One region of the Sporosarcina sp. SAFN-015 genome, then DNA from elsewhere that is predicted to be linked to it. Evidence: riboswitches for the same ligand, from Rfam matches in the RefSeq annotation. Region 1 holds a riboswitch; each other region holds the start of a gene.

Region 1 (4,187 bases):
AAGGCGATAACCAACGGATGATGCTTTCTGCACTCCGCAAGTTGACACGTTCGAATCCGTATAATATTATCGCGAAAAAACGTGAAGCATCCGTCAAATTGATCGATGCTGAAAAATACATCGTTTGATCGTACACCGCCCAGGTTATTTTATACCTGGGCGGTTTCTCTGTTATACTTGAGAAAAATGGAGGTGTTGCGAAATGGCTATGACTTATTACGGATATCCGAAATGCGGGACTTGCAGGAAAGCGAAAAAATGGTTGGAAAACGCCGGGCTTGAATTCGAGGACATCAACATCGCTGAAAACCCGCCGACAAAAGAGCAACTGAAGGAAATGATCGCGAATTCAGGTCTTGATATTAAGAAGTTCTTCAACGTGAGCGGAATGAAATACCGTGATTTGAACTTGAAGGACAAGCTCCCAGAAATGACGGATGATGAAAAAATGAGCTTGCTCGCTACAGATGGCATGCTCATGAAAAGACCGATTGTAACAGACGGCTCAAAAGTGACTGTCGGCTTTAAGGAAGATGAGTACCAAGAAGTATGGGGAGCATAATATACCTTCTTGTCTTTAGCTTCGGAATATGTCAAAATTGAATGTGAATCAATAAATGTTTACTTATGGAGGGTTATGGGATGAGCACACCTAAAGACTTGCGTTATTCAGAAGAACACGAGTGGGTAAAAGATGAAAGCGGAAAGTATCGTATCGGTATTACACATTTTGCACAATCCGAACTTGGCGATATCGTATTCGTTGAATTGCCACAAGTTGGAGATGAGTTGAAAGCGGACGAGCCGTTCGGTAGTGTTGAATCGGTGAAAACAGTATCCGAACTATACGCTCCTATCAGCGGTAAAGTAGTTGAAGTAAACGAAGAATTGGAAGACAGCCCTGAATTGGTGAATGAATCTCCATATGAAGGTGCTTGGATGGTTGTTGTAGAAGCTTCGGATGAATCTGAGCTTGATGCACTTATGTCAGCTGAAGACTACGAAAAAATGACTGTCGGCGAGTAATCGTAAAAGTAGCGCCTGGATCTATGACTCCGGCGCTTTTTTCAATGGAAACCAAACAATTAATTCTGTGCATATGGGTATCCTTTAAGGAGGCGGGCAGATGGACAGTCAAAAAGTCTTGATCGTTGAAGGTGGATCGGACCGGAAAAGATTGCAAAAGGTGCTTGCAGAACCGGTTGAAATCATTTGCACGAACGGGACAGTCAGTCCGTATCGGATCGAAGAGATGCTAACGCCTTATGAAGAGTTTGAAATGTTTGTTTTTCTAGACGCTGATGAGTCAGGGGATAAGATCCGAGCTTTATTCAAAAGGTATTTTCCTGAAGCGATACACCTTTATACGGAACGGACTTACCGCGAAGTTGAAACGACTCCATACCGTGTGCTTGCAGCCGTCCTACTAGCCGCGAATTTTGAAGTGCATTCCGAATTCTTACTTTGAAGGTGATAAATAGTGGCCAATATTGAAAACTGGACACGTGAACAATGGGAAAAGAGCAAAGTCGATTTTCCAAAATCGATTTTTTATTTATATACACCAATGTGCGGAACATGTGCAATTGCTTCCAAGATGATTGAAGTCATTGCCGCCATGAAACCTGACTTGCCCATTGGGAAAGCGGACATGAATTATGTAGAAAAACTCGCTGTCGATTATGAAATTGAAAGTGTCCCTTGTTTACTAATTCAGAAGGATGGACAATTAGTACATAAAATCTATGCGTTCCATTCCATTCCGCATCTTCTCGAAAAGATAGGTTGACATTCTGCCGACAGACATGATATAAGTATATCTATTAACTTTAACTGAATATGTCGCTCTTATAAAGAGAGGTGGAGGGAAGTGCCCTATGAAGCCCGGCAACCGTCACGAAAGTGAAATGGTGCCAAGTCACACAAAGCGTTTGCTTTGAGAGATGAGAGATCGGATGGACGTTTATTTATAAAACGTTGTAGCCTTTCTGCTTGTCTGCAGAAAGGTTTTTATTTTGGACAAGATAGTAGTAGAGGTGATAATGATGATTCAATTAAAAGACGTTAAGAAAAGTTTTGGTGCAACGAACGATCAAATCTTGGCGGTAGATGACGTCTCCTTGACGATTGATGAGGGAGAGATCTTCGGCATCATCGGTTATAGTGGTGCTGGGAAAAGTACATTGATCCGCTTATTGAATGGTCTTGAGACACCAACAACGGGAACAATCAAAATTGGAAATCGTGAAATATCGGCATTCACAGGTAAAGAGCTTCGGGAAGCAAGACAAAAAATCAGCATGATCTTTCAACATTTCAACTTGCTCTGGTCCCGGACTGTTAAACAGAATATAGCTTTTCCGCTTGAAATCGCCGGAGTGAAGAAAGCGGATCGGGAACGAAAAGTGGCAGAACTGATCGAGCTTGTCGGTCTGAGCGGCAGAGAAAATGCTTATCCATCGGAACTGTCCGGCGGTCAAAAGCAACGTGTCGGTATCGCAAGGGCGTTGGCGAACGATCCAGAAGTGCTGCTTTGTGATGAAGCGACTTCTGCGTTAGACCCGGAAACGACAGATGCTATCCTTGATCTTCTAACAAGTATTAATGAACGGCTTGGGCTAACAATTGTTTTGATCACACATGAAATGCATGTCATCCGGAAAATCTGTCATCGCGTGGCGGTCATGGAAGCAGGAAAAGTGGTGGAAATCGGTCCCGTACTTGAAGTATTCCAATCACCGCAAGCACCGATTACAAAGCGCTTTGTTTCCCAAGTGACGGAACCTGCGGGAACTGAACAGGTTCTTGCGCATATACCAGGAGGAACGCTCATCAAACTCGCATTTGTCGGAGAGAAGACTGAGCATCCTGTGTTGGCAAGTTTGATTCGAAAATACGACATTGATGTAAATATCGTCCAAGGGAACATATCCCATACAAAAGGCGGCGCTTATGGCTCGCTTATATTACAGCTTCTTGGCAATGAAGATGATGTTGATCAGGCGATTGCCTATCTCCATGAGCTAGGTGTACAGACAGAGGTGATCGGCAATGATTGAAGAGTTATTTCCAAATGTAGATTGGGAAAAAATGTGGGAAGCAACTCTTGAAACGTTATATATGACTGGGCTTTCTACTTTATATACATTTGTTTTCGGACTAGCACTTGGCGTTCTTCTATTCTTATCAAGTCCGGGGCAATTATGGAAAAATAGATTGGTGTATGGCGTGACGGGAGCATTTGTTAATATTTTTCGTTCTATTCCATTTATCATTTTGATTATTTTGCTTATCCCGTTTACGACATTGTTGGTCGGATCAATACGCGGTCCAGAAGCTGCAATACCTGCGCTTGTCATCGGGGCTGCACCATTTTATGCGCGAATGGTCATGATCGGATTGCGTGAAATTGATAAAGGTGTAGTCGAGGCAGCAAGATCGATGGGTGCAAAAACAAGTACGATCATCTTTAAAGTGTTGCTGCCCGAATCAATGCCCGCTCTTATTTCGGGAATTACGGTAACGGCGATTGCGCTTGTCGGATATACAGCAATGGCTGGAGTCATAGGAGCAGGCGGACTCGGGAACCTCGCGTATTATGAAGGATTCCAGCGAAGCCGCTCTGACGTGATGGTTGTTGCAACTATTATTATTCTGATTATTGTATTTGCGATTCAAATTATCGGCGATTTTGCAGTGAGGAAATTGGACAAACGATAATTTACAGGAAGTACCTGTTAATTATATAAACCAACTAAGAATGGAGAGAACATGATGAAAAAGATTTTAACCGCATTATTATTAACGGTTCTTGTGCTCGCATTAGCAGCATGCGGAACGAAAGATAAAGAAGAAGGCGCAAACAGCAACAGTGCAGGTGGGAAGGAAGAGAAGACTAAAATCGTCGTCGGCGCTTCCAACACGCCGCATGCCGTCATTTTGGAAAAAGTGAAGCCGTTGTTGAAGGAAAAAGGCTTTGACTTGGAAATCGAAACATACCAAGATTATATTTTGCCGAATAAAGACTTGGAATCAGGACTATTGGATGCGAACTATTTCCAAACGATCCCTTACTTGGAAAGTCAAATTGCTGATTTCGGCTATGACTTTGTCAACGCGGGAGGAATCCACATCGAACCAATGGGTGTTTATTCAAAAAAATATAAATCGTTAAATGAATTGCCTGA
Region 2 (4,187 bases), on a different contig from region 1:
GGTAAAATTCGGCCCCCTTTTTAGCATCGTAACTTACTTTTTATCTTCTGTACGCATGTCGATATGGAGGCTTCCGTCGCCAGTGATTTCAGCGTAATATACTTGTTCCACTTTACCAATCCCATTTTTCTTTAGTTGCTCATATACCCATTCTTCTGTTAAGTTCAGCTCGGTCAAATTTTCTTTGATCAAATTCCCGTCTGAAATGATTTCTGTTGGTATATACTTTGGCTCTTGGCCAGGTGCTTTTACATCTTTGCGGGTAGCTGCTTCCTGGCTTGCTTTTTTCATGACACTTAATTGCCCATTCGTTTCGAGAATAGCATAGTTCACGTCCGTGACCGTAAATATACTTTGCTCGCGGAGCATCATATTAAGATCATTCAATGTGAGGCGAGCTTTCTTCATCCCCTGTTCACTTATTTTTCCTCTGTGTATTACGATAGTTGGTGAATCATCGAAAAGCTTCCTTGCTTTTTTCGATTTCATTGTTAAATAGTTCACGAAAACAGTCAACAATGCCCACCAAATCAAACCAACCGCACCATTCAGAAAAGGGGTTTCCGATTGCGCAGCTATATCAGCCGCAATTGAGCCGATTGTAATTCCAGTGACGTAATGAAAAAATGTAAGCTGTGAAATCTGTTTTTTCCCCATCAATCTGGCAAGAATCATAAGTGTTATAAAAGCAAATGTAGTTCGAGATACCATTTCCCAAAAATGCATGCTTTCAAGAGCTTCCGAAATCATCGTACACACCTCCACTACAATTAGTGTGTGAAAGTACTTGGACAATATACGGACGAAAAATGTATAAAACACAAAAACGAAGCACGAAATTCAAAACTCGTGCTTCGCGTTAGTCTATTTTATTTTTATTCCCATTCGAACGGTGTCGCTTGGTACACATAATAATTCAACCAGTTCGAGAAAAGAAGATGTGTATGGGAACGCCATGTATTTAACGGTTGTTTTTTGGGGTCGTCATTCGGGAAATAGTTTTCAGGGATTTCAATATCGATCCCTTTTTTCAAATCTCGCGCATACTCTTCGCCAAGTGTGCATGCATCATATTCTAAATGACCCGTAATCATAATCTGTCTGGAATCCTTTGATAGGATGATGAATGCGCCAGCTTCTTCTGAAACCGCCAATAGTTGAAGATCCTGCTCTTGCTCGATCTCCTCGATTGACACTGACGTATACCGCGAATGTGGAGCAGTGAAAACATCGTTGAAGCCACGTGTCAATTCAACAGTCGGATCGGTCAGTTGATGACTATATATGCCCGATAGTTTTTTCGGCAGTTCAAATTTATTGATGCCATAATGGTGATAAAGGGCAGCTTGAGCGCCCCAGCAAATATGTAGTGTCGAAGTGACATTGGTTTTGGACCAATCCATAATCTGTTTCAATTCATCCCAGTAGACGACATCCTCGAACGGTAAATGCTCAATCGGCGCGCCTGTAATAATTAGCCCGTCATAACGTCTGTTTTTGACGTGCTCGAATGTCGTATAAAAAGAATCCAAATGATTTTTGCTCACATTTTTTGATTCATACGTAGCGGTATTCAAAAACGTAACATTCACTTGCAGCGGCGTATTGCCTAGCAGTCGAAGCAACTGAAGCTCTGTTTTTTCTTTTTCCGGCATTAAGTTCAAGATAAGAATATTTAACGGACGGATATCCTGTGTCGTCGCCCGCCCTTCATCCATTACGAAGATCCTCTCTTCTTTCAACAGCTCACGTGCCGGCAATTGTTCAGGTATATTGATTGGCATTTCGTCTCCCCCTTATTATTCAAAAGCGCATTGCGCCCGAAGCCTAGACGTTAAAAAACCCCGTTCCATTAGATAGGAACGAGGATTCGTTTAAAACTTCTCCGTTCTTATCTCTCAAGATGTAACATCTTGTTGGAGGTAGCACCTTCCTGCAGACGCAGAGGTTGCTGAAGCTTCATCGGGCCAAATCCCTCAGCTTCTCTTGATAAGAAATATTCAATTGAAACTATTATATCATCATTATTTGAATTGTATACTGATTTTTTATCATCGATGAATTTTCGCTTTTGAAAAACCAAGTCCTAATATTTCTGAAGCGTTAAGGAAAATGACAAATGATGACGGTTCAGCGGTTTGAAGCAATTTTTTTAAATAGACAGCTTCTGACTGTTCCACGACGCAGAAGATCATTGTCTTCTCGTTATTCGAATATCCTCCCGTCGATTTCACTTTCGTCAACCCCCGGTCAATTTCATTTTGAATGACCGACTGGATTTTCTCTTCATTTTCCGTAATGATGAGAACAAGTTTTATCGGTGAAGTTTGCAACTGTACGAAGTCTATTACCTTGCTCGTTACGTAAATCGACATAAGGGCGTATAAAGCAAGTTCAAAATTGAAAACAAAAGCTGAAGTGACAACGACAATTCCATCCACGATCAATTGGGAAAAGCCGCTTGAAATACCGGTATACTTTTTTAGGAGTTGGGCTATCAAAGCTGTGCCGCCTGTGGAACCATTCCCTCTATACACAATCCCAAGTCCAATCCCGAGCATTATGCCCCCATAGATGGAACTAAGAAGCGGGTTATCAACGTGTAAATGGAGACCATGCGTCAAATAGATGACGAATGGAACAAAAAAAGTACCTACGATTGTCTTTGTACTGAATTCCTTCCCTGCAAGCAATAGTCCCAACACGATAAGTGGAATATTAATAAGCCATTGAACGTACGCAGGATTATAGCCGAATAATTCATAGAGGATCGTACTGACACCAGAAATGCCGCCCGCCGCTATGCGCGATGGCAATAAAAATATATTGAATGAAAGACCGACCAATGTCGCTCCGATAATGATTTGAACATAGTCGAAAACTACCGACTTCCTATGAAATAATGACATAATTGTTCTCCTTTCTTAAAAGACTTAACTATTCTATCAGAAAAAACGTTGTTCAGAAACGTTTTAAAGCATAGATAAAAGGAATAGAGAGAATAGGAGACTAAATGAAAGTATATTCATTTTTTTGTATTTTTCTAATTAACTGGTATAATTGTAGACAATAGTAAAAAAAAAACATAAGTCAGGGAGGATACTATGCGAAGTTTAGGTATTGTCAGGAAAGTCGACCATCTTGGCCGAATCGTGATTCCAAAAGAATTAAGAAATACATTGAAGCTCGAAAAAGGAGCACCAATGGAAATCTTTGTTGACGATGATATGATCATTCTTCGAAAATATGTGGTGGATGCGGCATGCATCGTAACCGGAGAAATCACCCCCGAAAATACAAAACTTTCAAATGGCATGTATATAAGTCCTAAAGGAGCGGAAATATTGAAAAAAGAAATCGAAGCAAATAAAACTTGGGATTGACTAGTTCCAAATGAGAGGGCAACGGTAAAGTACCGTGGCCCTTTTGCTGCGGGAAAAATGATCCGATCTATGAAAACGGAGGAAGCTAAATGAAGATTATTGCACATAGAGGCGCATCCGGAAACTATCCGGAAAATACGATTGCCGCATTCAAGGAAGCTGCACGTCTCCCTGTTTTTGGCGTTGAATTCGATGTACATATGGCAGCGGATGGTGAACTCGTCGTCATCCATGATGAAACAATTGACCGTACTTCAAATGGAACAAGCTATGTGAAAGATATGTCCTTGGCAGAATTGAAATCATATGACTTCGGCAGCTGGTTTGCACCCGAATTCCACGGTGAAACAATCCCAACATTGAAGGAAGTTCTCGATATATTCGATTCGACAGATCATAAACTAAATATCGAGTTGAAATCGGATATTTTTCCTTATGAAGGAATGGTTCAAAAAGTGCTTGAATTAATTGAGGAAAGGCAACTGGAATCCCGCGTTATCATTTCATCTTTTGACCACACTGCCATCCAGCTCGTCAAGCGAATCAATCCTCAAATCGAGACAGCAGCATTATTCATGGAAGTACTCGTCCACCCGTTGGACTATTTACACAAAATACCTGCGGATGCGCTTCACATCCTATTCCCTGCCGCAATCCGCCCTTCCATCACTGAAGTTATAAAAAGCGGCATGCCCGTCAGAACTTTCACAGTGAACGACGAATCATACGCAACAATACTAAAACAAGCCGGAGTCCAATCCATCTTCACCGACTACCCAGAAAAAATGGCTAATTTTTTCTCTA
Region 3 (4,187 bases), on a different contig from region 1:
GATTGTATCTTCCATTTCACCATTATCATTCTCGATGGAGACAATTTTATAGACCGCCCCAAGAGCAGGTTGGTCATAAGCCGTGATCAGCTTTGTGCCGATGCCCCAAACATCTACTTTCGCTCCTTGCGCTTTCAAGTTCAAGATCGTGTACTCGTCCAAATCGTTCGACACAACAATTTTCGCATCTTCGAAACCAGCAGCATCGAGCATGCGCCTAGCTTCTTTCGAGAGGAAAGCGATATCCCCGCTATCGAGTCGGATACCGACGAAATTGATCTTATCACCGAGCTCTTTCGCGACTTGAATTGCTGTCGGGATGCCGATTTTCAAAGTATTATACGTATCGACGAGGAATACGCAGTCCTTATGACGTCTCGCGTACGAATGGAATGCTTCATATTCACTCCGGTACGCTTGTACTAAAGAGTGGGCATGTGTGCCAGCAACCGGAATCCCAAAACGTTTTCCTGCACGGACATTGCTTGTCGCCTCCACTCCTCCGATGACAGCTGCTCGTGCTCCCCAAACCGCTGCATCCATTTCATGGGCGCGCCTGCTCCCGAACTCCATGACAACTTCATCTTTGACGACTTGCTTAATACGACTAGCCTTCGTTGCGATGAGTGTTTGGAAATTAACGATATTGAGTAACGCAGTTTCGATCAGCTGAGCTTCCGCCAATGTCGATTCCACGCGAAGAATCGGTTCGTTTGCAAATACAAGTTCCCCTTCCTTCATCGAATAAACATCGCCAGTGAAACGCATTTCTTTCAAATAATCAAGAAAATCATCCTGGTAGCCAAGCTCTTCCCTTAAATAGGTCAAATCGCTTTCACTAAAATGGAATCCCTTCAAAAAATCAAGGATCCGTTCAAGCCCTGCAAAGATTGCATAACCATTTCCAAACGGTAAATTTCTAAAGTATAGCTCAAAAACCGCTTTCCGTTCATGGATGCCATCCGCCCAATACGATTCCATCATGTTAATTTGATAAAGATCTGTATGTAATGCCAAACTGTCATCTGCGTATTTCGAACTCATGCCAAATCTCCTTCTTCCGAATTCTTCTGATAGGTACAGTATACACTATTTACCCTTAATTCAATTGAAATTAACATACGCGTTTCATCCAAATACTTTCAACCCGACCGCTCCTCCGATGATCAAACAAAGGAATAAAATCCGTTTCCATCCGGCCGCTTCCTTGAAAAACAAAATGCCCATCAACACAGCACCTGCCGCACCGAGTCCGGTCCAAATCGCATAGGCCGTTCCCATCGGAATATCGCGCATCGCGAGTGACAAAAACCAAAATCCGACCGAAAATGTTCCGACAATGAGCAGCAGGCGGGGCAACGATCTTTTCTGCAAATACAGATTGATGGCCATGACGCCAAAGATTTCCCCGAAACTTGCTAGGACCAAATATACCCATGCCATTTCAATCGCCCCCTTCCGACTCTTCAGATTCGACCGTTGTCATTTTGATCCCGATCACACCTATGATAATAATCGCAATAAAAATTAACTTTGTAATAGAGAACTCCGCATGGAAAAACAGAAAGTCTATAAGAACAATTGCCGCCGCTCCGGAACCGGTAAACACCGCATACACCGTCCCAGACGGCAGCTTCTCGCACGCTTTAATAATTGCATAAAAACTAATGATGATGGCAACGACGGTTCCCGCCCATTCGAGTGCATTATCGGAATAACGAAGTCCAATCACCCAAAAGATTTCAACGATTGCTGCCAATAAAACATAAAGCCACGCCATTGGAAATCCTCCTTCTCATTTATCCACCACCCATCATTATAGCAAACGTCAATGGACATTCATTTCCGAAACTTCTTGCAATCTTTTGGGAAGCATGATAACTTTAGATAAATCTTTTTTCTAACAATACTATATTTTGATTCTTATCACGAGAGACGGAGGGATTGGCCCGATGAAGTCTCAGCAACCAGCCCGATTTTGGTATGGTGCTAATTCCAAAAGGCGTAGAACGTCTTGAAGATAAGAAGATTGATTTCAACTATCGTTGGAGGCCCTCTTCTTATTTAGAGAGGCCTCTTTTTTTAATAGACAAAGGAGATGGACAACTTGACAAAGCAGAGCATCAACACGAGATTGGTACAACTAGGAAATCAGAGCGACCCGAGAACTGGAGCGGTCAATCCTCCACTTCATTTTTCGACAGCGTACAAGCATGACGGATTGGGGCTTTCTACCGGCTACGACTATACACGCACAAAAAATCCGACTCGGACGATTCTCGAAGAAGGCATCGCCAATCTTGAAAACGGTGACCGTGGATATGCATGCAGCTCGGGCATGGCGGCGATCCAGCTCGTCATGTCCCTATTCAAATCCGGAGATGAGCTAATTGCTCCCGACGACCTATATGGGGGCACATTCCGTTTATTCGACCAATACTCGGACTTGTACAACATCCGGACCTCTTATTCATCTTTTGAAAACGTCAAGGAAACGGAAAAGCTAATCACTGAAAACACGAAAGCGATTTTCATCGAAACACCGACAAACCCGCTCATGCTTGAAATCGATATCGAACAATATGTAGAGCTTGCAAGAAAGCACGGCTTGCTAGTCATCGTCGACAATACGTTTTTGACGCCATATTACCAACGTCCAATCGAGCTCGGTGCGGATATCGTCATCCATAGTGCAACGAAATATATTGGAGGCCATAATGACGTGCTTGCCGGACTCGTCGTCGCCAAAGGAGAAGAGTTGTGCAAACGTTTAGGCGACAACCACAATGCGATTGGCGCAACGCTTTCTCCGTTCGATTCATGGCTTGTCATCCGCGGTTTGAAAACTTTGCATGTACGAATGAAACAACATGATGCGAATGCGAAAGAGCTTGTCTCCTATTTGGAAAACGAACCGCTTATCGATGATGTGCTCTATGCAGGTAAAGGCGGGATGATTTCATTCAGGCTGTGCAAGAGTGATTGGGTCGATCCGTTCTTGCAAAACCTACGCTTGATCACATTTGCCGAAAGTCTCGGAGGAGTCGAGAGCTTGATCACGTATCCAACGACGCAAACTCATGCGGATATTCCTGAGGAAGAGCGTGAAAAACGCGGCGTCGATAAACGACTATTGCGCTTCTCGGTAGGATTGGAAGAGGCAGAGGATTTAATTGCCGATCTTAAGCAAGCCATTGCCATCGCTGCTGAAACGACGGCTGTCGGGCAAAAATAACAATAGGGGAAAGAGAGTGATTCTAATGTCAGTTGAAACAGTGAATGAAATTCAAGCAGCACTTCAATTATTGAAAAGCAAAGAGTGGGTGGATTTGACCCATACATTCGGTCCGGATTCACCCCACTTCTTCATGTTTGACGACGCCAAATTCGAAACGCTTTTCACCCATGATGATGGCTTCTTTGCACAAAAGTTTTCATTCCCAGGGCAGTATGGAACTCATATCGACGCCCCTATTCACTTCGTCCGCGACACACGGTATTTGGACCAGTTGGAGTTGCATGAGCTGGTCCTGCCGCTAGTCGTCATCGATAAATCGAAGGAAGCCGAAGCTGACAATGATTTCACATTTGGAATCCAGGACATCTTAGACTTTGAAGCGGTTCACGGAAAAATCGGTGAAGGCACATTCGTAGCATTGCGCACAGATTGGAGTAAACGTTGGCCTGATCACAAGGCGTTTAACAATAAGGACGAAGATGGCAACAACCGAATTCCCGGCTGGGGATTGGACGCATTGAAATTCCTTTTCGAAGAGCGCAGCGTAAAAGCGGTCGGCCACGAAACATACGATACCGACTCTGCTGCGGACTTCCGCAAGAAAGGAAAATTGGAGGGCGAATATTATGTCCTTGACCAAGACACATATCAGATTGAATTGATGACCAATTTAGATAAGCTGCCTGCTACAGGAGCCATCATTTTCAACATCGTCGCAAAACCAGAAAAAGCATCCGGCTTCCCCGTCAGATCATTCGCTATCCTTCCTTGACCAGGGGAGCAAAAGAAAAGGCCGCCTCTTAGTACGAGACGGCCTTTCTTTTCATATTATTTTGCTTCAGCTAACGCTTTTGTTTTTGAATAAAATGCGATGAAATTGTTGACAACATTATCTAAAAAGTCAATTGTCGCTTGGTCTGTCAATTGACCATTCTCGTCCATTTTCTCG
Region 4 (4,187 bases), on a different contig from region 1:
CTGCTTGACCACCCTTTGCATTCGTTCCACTTAGAACAACTTCTTCTTTTTTGTAGGCTCTAAAAATAACTGGTTTTAATTTTATTCCACTATGTTGAACGATAAGTTTTTCATGGTATGTTCCTTTTCGGATATAAACAGTCGTTCCGGCTTCAGCTTCTAATGCTGCCTTTTCAAGTGTTCGAAACGGCTTTGACTTTGTCCCATCATTTTGATCATTTCCTTTTACGGAGACGTATAGTGCATTGTCCGTTTCGGGTGTACTGTCAGTTAAGACAAAAACCGCCATAATAGCAGCTACGACCAAGAGGACAATAATAATTTTCTTCATTTAATCCTCCCTCTTAGAATCAATCTGACGTATAAGTATATTCAAGCTAATGTATGATATAGAAGTCGCCGAGACCAGTAAAAAAGCGGAGGTGCCGTAAGAGTGTTCCTCAAACGGTCCTCCGCTTATCTATCTAGTGTCCTTTCATTAACCCCAAATCTCTTTTGACAATTCTACAATAAACTTCAACTTCTCCCACTGCTCTTCCTCTGTCAACTTATTTCCATGATGCGTTGAAGCGAATCCGCATTGTGGGCTTAAGCAAATTTGTTCAAGTGGTACAAATTTCGTCGCTTCTTCAATCCGCGATTTAACCAACTCTTTATCTTCAAGTTCCCCACTCTTAGATGTAATTACACCCAAAACGACCTTTGCCCCGCCATTGTTAATATATTGAAGTGGCTCAAAGCCGCCTGAGCGATAATCGTCATATTCCAAGAAGAATCCACCCACTTTTTCTTTTGCCAAAAATCTTTCAGCAATTATATCGTAACTGCCTTCAAAAGCCCAGTTGGATCGGTAATTTCCTCGGCATAAATGAGTTGTCACAAACAGGTCTTCAGGTTTCCCATCCAACACTCCATTGACCACACGAAGCGCTAAGTCAATTAAATATTCTCTTGAATATTTGCCGTCATTAAATGGAATATCCGGTGAAGAAAGGCCGGCAATATACACATCATCCAATTGTAAATAGCGGACGCCTGCCTCATAGAAAGCTTTTATTGCATCACGATATGTCTGGATAATATCTTTTGCATAGTCTTCAATATCCGGGTATATATTTTCATCTCTTATTCCGATATTAAACAATTGATTTGGACTTGGAATTGTTTGTTTGGCAACTGCACGTCCGTTAACAATTCCATTAAACTCTATGAAATCTTTAATATGCGGATGGTCAGGATTAAATGAAATTTTACCGATGTTACGAATATTATAGCGCTCCGTTTCTTCATCGCCGCTAAAAATATAGCCTTGTTCCGGTACATATCCTTCAATTCCGTTTAAATGCTCAAGGAAATCCGTATGCCAAAAACGACGCCTGAACTCTCCGTCCGTCACAAGTTCTAACCCAGCTTCAATCTGTTTATCAACGATTCTAGTTATTTCCGCTGTTTCTACGTTGCGAAGCTGCTCAGCTGTAATTTCTCTCTCTGCAAATAATCTTCTTGCTTCATGCAGGTTTTCCGGTCTTAATAAACTCCCTACGTGATCCGCCCTAAATGGTGCTGCTTTCGTAACTGTTTTTGTCATTGCTAAATTCCCCATTTCTTATTTTTTCTTAATAAGGAAAAAACCCTTCTCATATATAAGAAGAGTTCAGCAATAGTCGGCGTCCACTCTTCTTATCTCCAAGCTTTTCGCTACTGGAATTAGCACAGTTCTTTACAAGTCTGTTGCTGAGGCTTCATAGGGCCAGTCCCTTCACCTCTCTGGATAAGAAAGTCGCTTATTAAGTTATTCACCACTTTATATGTGAGTGGATTGAATGTCAAGTATATTTAGATATTTTTTAGTTTTATATATTTCTTATCGCCATCCGCTGATCCGGTCCGCTTTTTTTACAAATGCTGCGGACAAGGCATTCATTCGCGCCCGCAGCAGGTTTTTTCTTCCCTCGATCGTTCGTGTATAAATAAGTTCGCAATCCCCTATGCGCTTTTCACATTCTGCATGGAGAAATTGGGCATATTCTTTTTTCCTAGCAATTTCATAAGGAATGGCATGGACGTCTTTTCGTTTCAGCAAGCTGCCTGTACGGCGGATGATGAGATATCTAGGATTCTCAATCGGTGCAATGAACTCTTGCAAGGCGCCCATAAACACGTTCTTCTCATGTGTCGTCCCTTCCGTAAGCCAGCATGTATAGGCACCCATTCGGTCCTCGGTCACATGGATCATACCTTCCGTGTAAGGCGTGTGCACGGCTTTGGCATGATGGAGTGACAAGTAGATCGCCTTTCCGATTTCCGCCATGCTGGATTCGACAGAAGGATGCTTCATGTATAATCTCACAACCTTGAGAACAGATGGAAGACCGAATGCCATCCCTACAATCAACCCTAGCCATAACCCGCCCCCAACCGGAACGTCCCGAAAATTCATAAAAAATCGAACCGCATCAAACATCTCCCCTACAAGTGTGAAACCGGCTATGTAGGACAAGGCTTTCAATGAATGAGGCAAATAAAAAGGCCGGGGCAACGAACGTCTTTCAGTACTAAGTTCCTCCTCCATTTTCCGTCCCTTGTCAATGGCGCGCTGCCATCTTTCAAATAAACGATCTCGTTCCGATGCTCTCTCGTAAGTCCGTTCGTTCAGCATCTTGATTATTCGTGGCGTATAGGGTGATTCTTCAAGATTCAGCCTCGACAGCCCTGTCTCAATCAGGTCCTCTTTCTCACTCACCCCAACAAGTGATCGGAAACGGCGGGTCAGTAATGCATAATCATGCCCCGGGTCTGCCACGTCACGATCCACACATACGAGATGCCAGATGGATGAGGTCTTGCTGGGATTATTCCTATCCACCCGGATGGCTCTTCCACGCATCTGATTTGATTGCATGAACGAGCCGACATAGGAAGCGATGATCAGTGAGTTGATACACGGCGCATCCCATCCCTCCCCGAGCAAGGCCGCTGTTCCGATTAAGACTTGAAGGTCACCTGATGTAAACACCTCTGTCAGGACGGCAACCATCTTTTGCCGATTTCCGGCTGTCAAATCGGCACGGATATACGAAGCATCATGCGCTAACGCTTTCCACTCAATCTCAATTCCCTGGCGTTTTGAAACTTCCTGTGCAAGCCTTTGTTCGCTTTTCGGCAGAATGACAAGTGAACCTGTCAGAATTCCTGCTTTCACATGAAGGCCAGCCTCCCGCCGGATTTTCTCAAAGATGGGCACAACGCCAATGCGTCGAAGTGGCAATTCATCAACTGAACTAGCGGGCAAATCCTCAAGATGGATGTAATCGGTCAAGATGACCATTCGCAGTTTCTCTTGCAGTAGCTGTTTCTCCCATTTCACAATCTCACAAATGCCCGCTAGTTTGGAGATACTATGAGTAAGCTTTCGATTCATTTTTGCCGTGGAAAGCAGCTTGACGCTTCTTCGCTCGATTGCTCCTATTTGCGATAGCTGGAATTTAATCCGCTTCCGCAAATTGTCTGTATCCGTCACCCTTTCATCAGAAAACAAAATTCCCGTTAACAGTTCTTCAAGCCATTCGTATGTAAACGGTGGCAGTGTGTGCTCGGGCATTCCCAAAATAGACATTGCTTCTTTGCAGTGTTCACTGCCCACCTGCTTAAGGAAAATTAACATGCTTGAAAAATAGGCGGGCTGATCAAGTATTTCTTTTATGTATTCTCTGGAATCTTTCATCCACGGATGGTTTTCAAGCAGTTGCTGTAGATATCCATCGGCAAAAAGTTCCTGGACGAATTGATCCGCCTCTTCTCGAAAGTGAAGAATCATTTTCAGCTCTTCCCCTTCAGGAGACGAGAAGTGGACATAATCCTGGTGCGGACAGAGCTCTCTCTCCTTTACCAGTTCAGGGACACTTATCTCAAGATCGATTGGCCCGCATAGTTCCACATACCGCTCCCATTCCAGAGCGGACACGTCGAATGGCGGTGTAGCCGTCAAGGCCACTACATGGATATCTTGTAGAGAATTCCGGAGAGTCATCATCGACTTCCACCAAGCCGTGCGTAAATGATGCGCTTCATCCAAAATAAGTGTGCCGAAGCCGAACTCAGCAAGACTCCGTCGGATGCCGGCTTTATCCGATTTCACAGCTTCCTGATTTGATTCAAGTTCCTGATCATCTCCGGTTTCCTCTTCA

What was found. Region 1 has a riboswitch for S-adenosylmethionine ahead of ACR65H_RS10450 (methionine ABC transporter ATP-binding protein). Riboswitches for the same ligand answer to the same signal wherever they lie in the genome.
Region 2: it holds a riboswitch for S-adenosylmethionine, as region 1 does, so the genes downstream of both, metA (homoserine O-acetyltransferase MetA) here and ACR65H_RS10450 (methionine ABC transporter ATP-binding protein) in region 1, are expected to answer to the same signal.
Region 3: it holds a riboswitch for S-adenosylmethionine, as region 1 does, so the genes downstream of both, ACR65H_RS13675 (methionine biosynthesis PLP-dependent protein) here and ACR65H_RS10450 (methionine ABC transporter ATP-binding protein) in region 1, are expected to answer to the same signal.
Region 4: it holds a riboswitch for S-adenosylmethionine, as region 1 does, so the genes downstream of both, ACR65H_RS17915 (5-methyltetrahydropteroyltriglutamate--homocysteine S-methyltransferase) here and ACR65H_RS10450 (methionine ABC transporter ATP-binding protein) in region 1, are expected to answer to the same signal.

Annotation. Positions count from the first base shown of each region.
Region 1 is NZ_JBPFDR010000005.1:55,955-60,141, reverse strand. Features, by position in the region: gene ACR65H_RS10475 (acyl-CoA dehydrogenase FadE) at 1-128, shown strand, start outside; gene ACR65H_RS10470 (arsenate reductase family protein) at 203-562, shown strand; gene gcvH (glycine cleavage system protein GcvH) at 643-1,026, shown strand; gene ACR65H_RS10460 (toprim domain-containing protein) at 1,127-1,468, shown strand; gene ACR65H_RS10455 (thioredoxin family protein) at 1,481-1,789, shown strand; SAM riboswitch class I at 1,846-1,950, shown strand; gene ACR65H_RS10450 (methionine ABC transporter ATP-binding protein) at 2,046-3,059, shown strand; gene ACR65H_RS10445 (methionine ABC transporter permease) at 3,052-3,720, shown strand; gene ACR65H_RS10440 (MetQ/NlpA family ABC transporter substrate-binding protein) at 3,775-4,187, shown strand, end outside.
Region 2 is NZ_JBPFDR010000004.1:34,997-39,183, forward strand. Features, by position in the region: gene ACR65H_RS08325 (YetF domain-containing protein) at 34-750, opposite strand; gene metA (homoserine O-acetyltransferase MetA) at 876-1,784, opposite strand; SAM riboswitch class I at 1,889-1,996, opposite strand; gene ACR65H_RS08335 (YitT family protein) at 2,052-2,909, opposite strand; gene ACR65H_RS08340 (AbrB/MazE/SpoVT family DNA-binding domain-containing protein) at 3,105-3,383, shown strand; gene ACR65H_RS08345 (glycerophosphodiester phosphodiesterase) at 3,473-4,187, shown strand, end outside.
Region 3 is NZ_JBPFDR010000007.1:186,237-190,423, reverse strand. Features, by position in the region: gene ACR65H_RS13690 (nicotinate phosphoribosyltransferase) at 1-1,044, opposite strand, end outside; gene ACR65H_RS13685 (DMT family transporter) at 1,129-1,443, opposite strand; gene ACR65H_RS13680 (DMT family transporter) at 1,445-1,780, opposite strand; SAM riboswitch class I at 1,921-2,027, shown strand; gene ACR65H_RS13675 (methionine biosynthesis PLP-dependent protein) at 2,099-3,235, shown strand; gene ACR65H_RS13670 (cyclase family protein) at 3,261-4,010, shown strand; gene ACR65H_RS13665 (NADPH-dependent FMN reductase) at 4,067-4,187, opposite strand, start outside.
Region 4 is NZ_JBPFDR010000015.1:16,365-20,551, reverse strand. Features, by position in the region: gene ACR65H_RS17920 (right-handed parallel beta-helix repeat-containing protein) at 1-331, opposite strand, end outside; gene ACR65H_RS17915 (5-methyltetrahydropteroyltriglutamate--homocysteine S-methyltransferase) at 479-1,588, opposite strand; SAM riboswitch class I at 1,678-1,778, opposite strand; gene ACR65H_RS17910 (DEAD/DEAH box helicase family protein) at 1,865-4,187, opposite strand, start outside.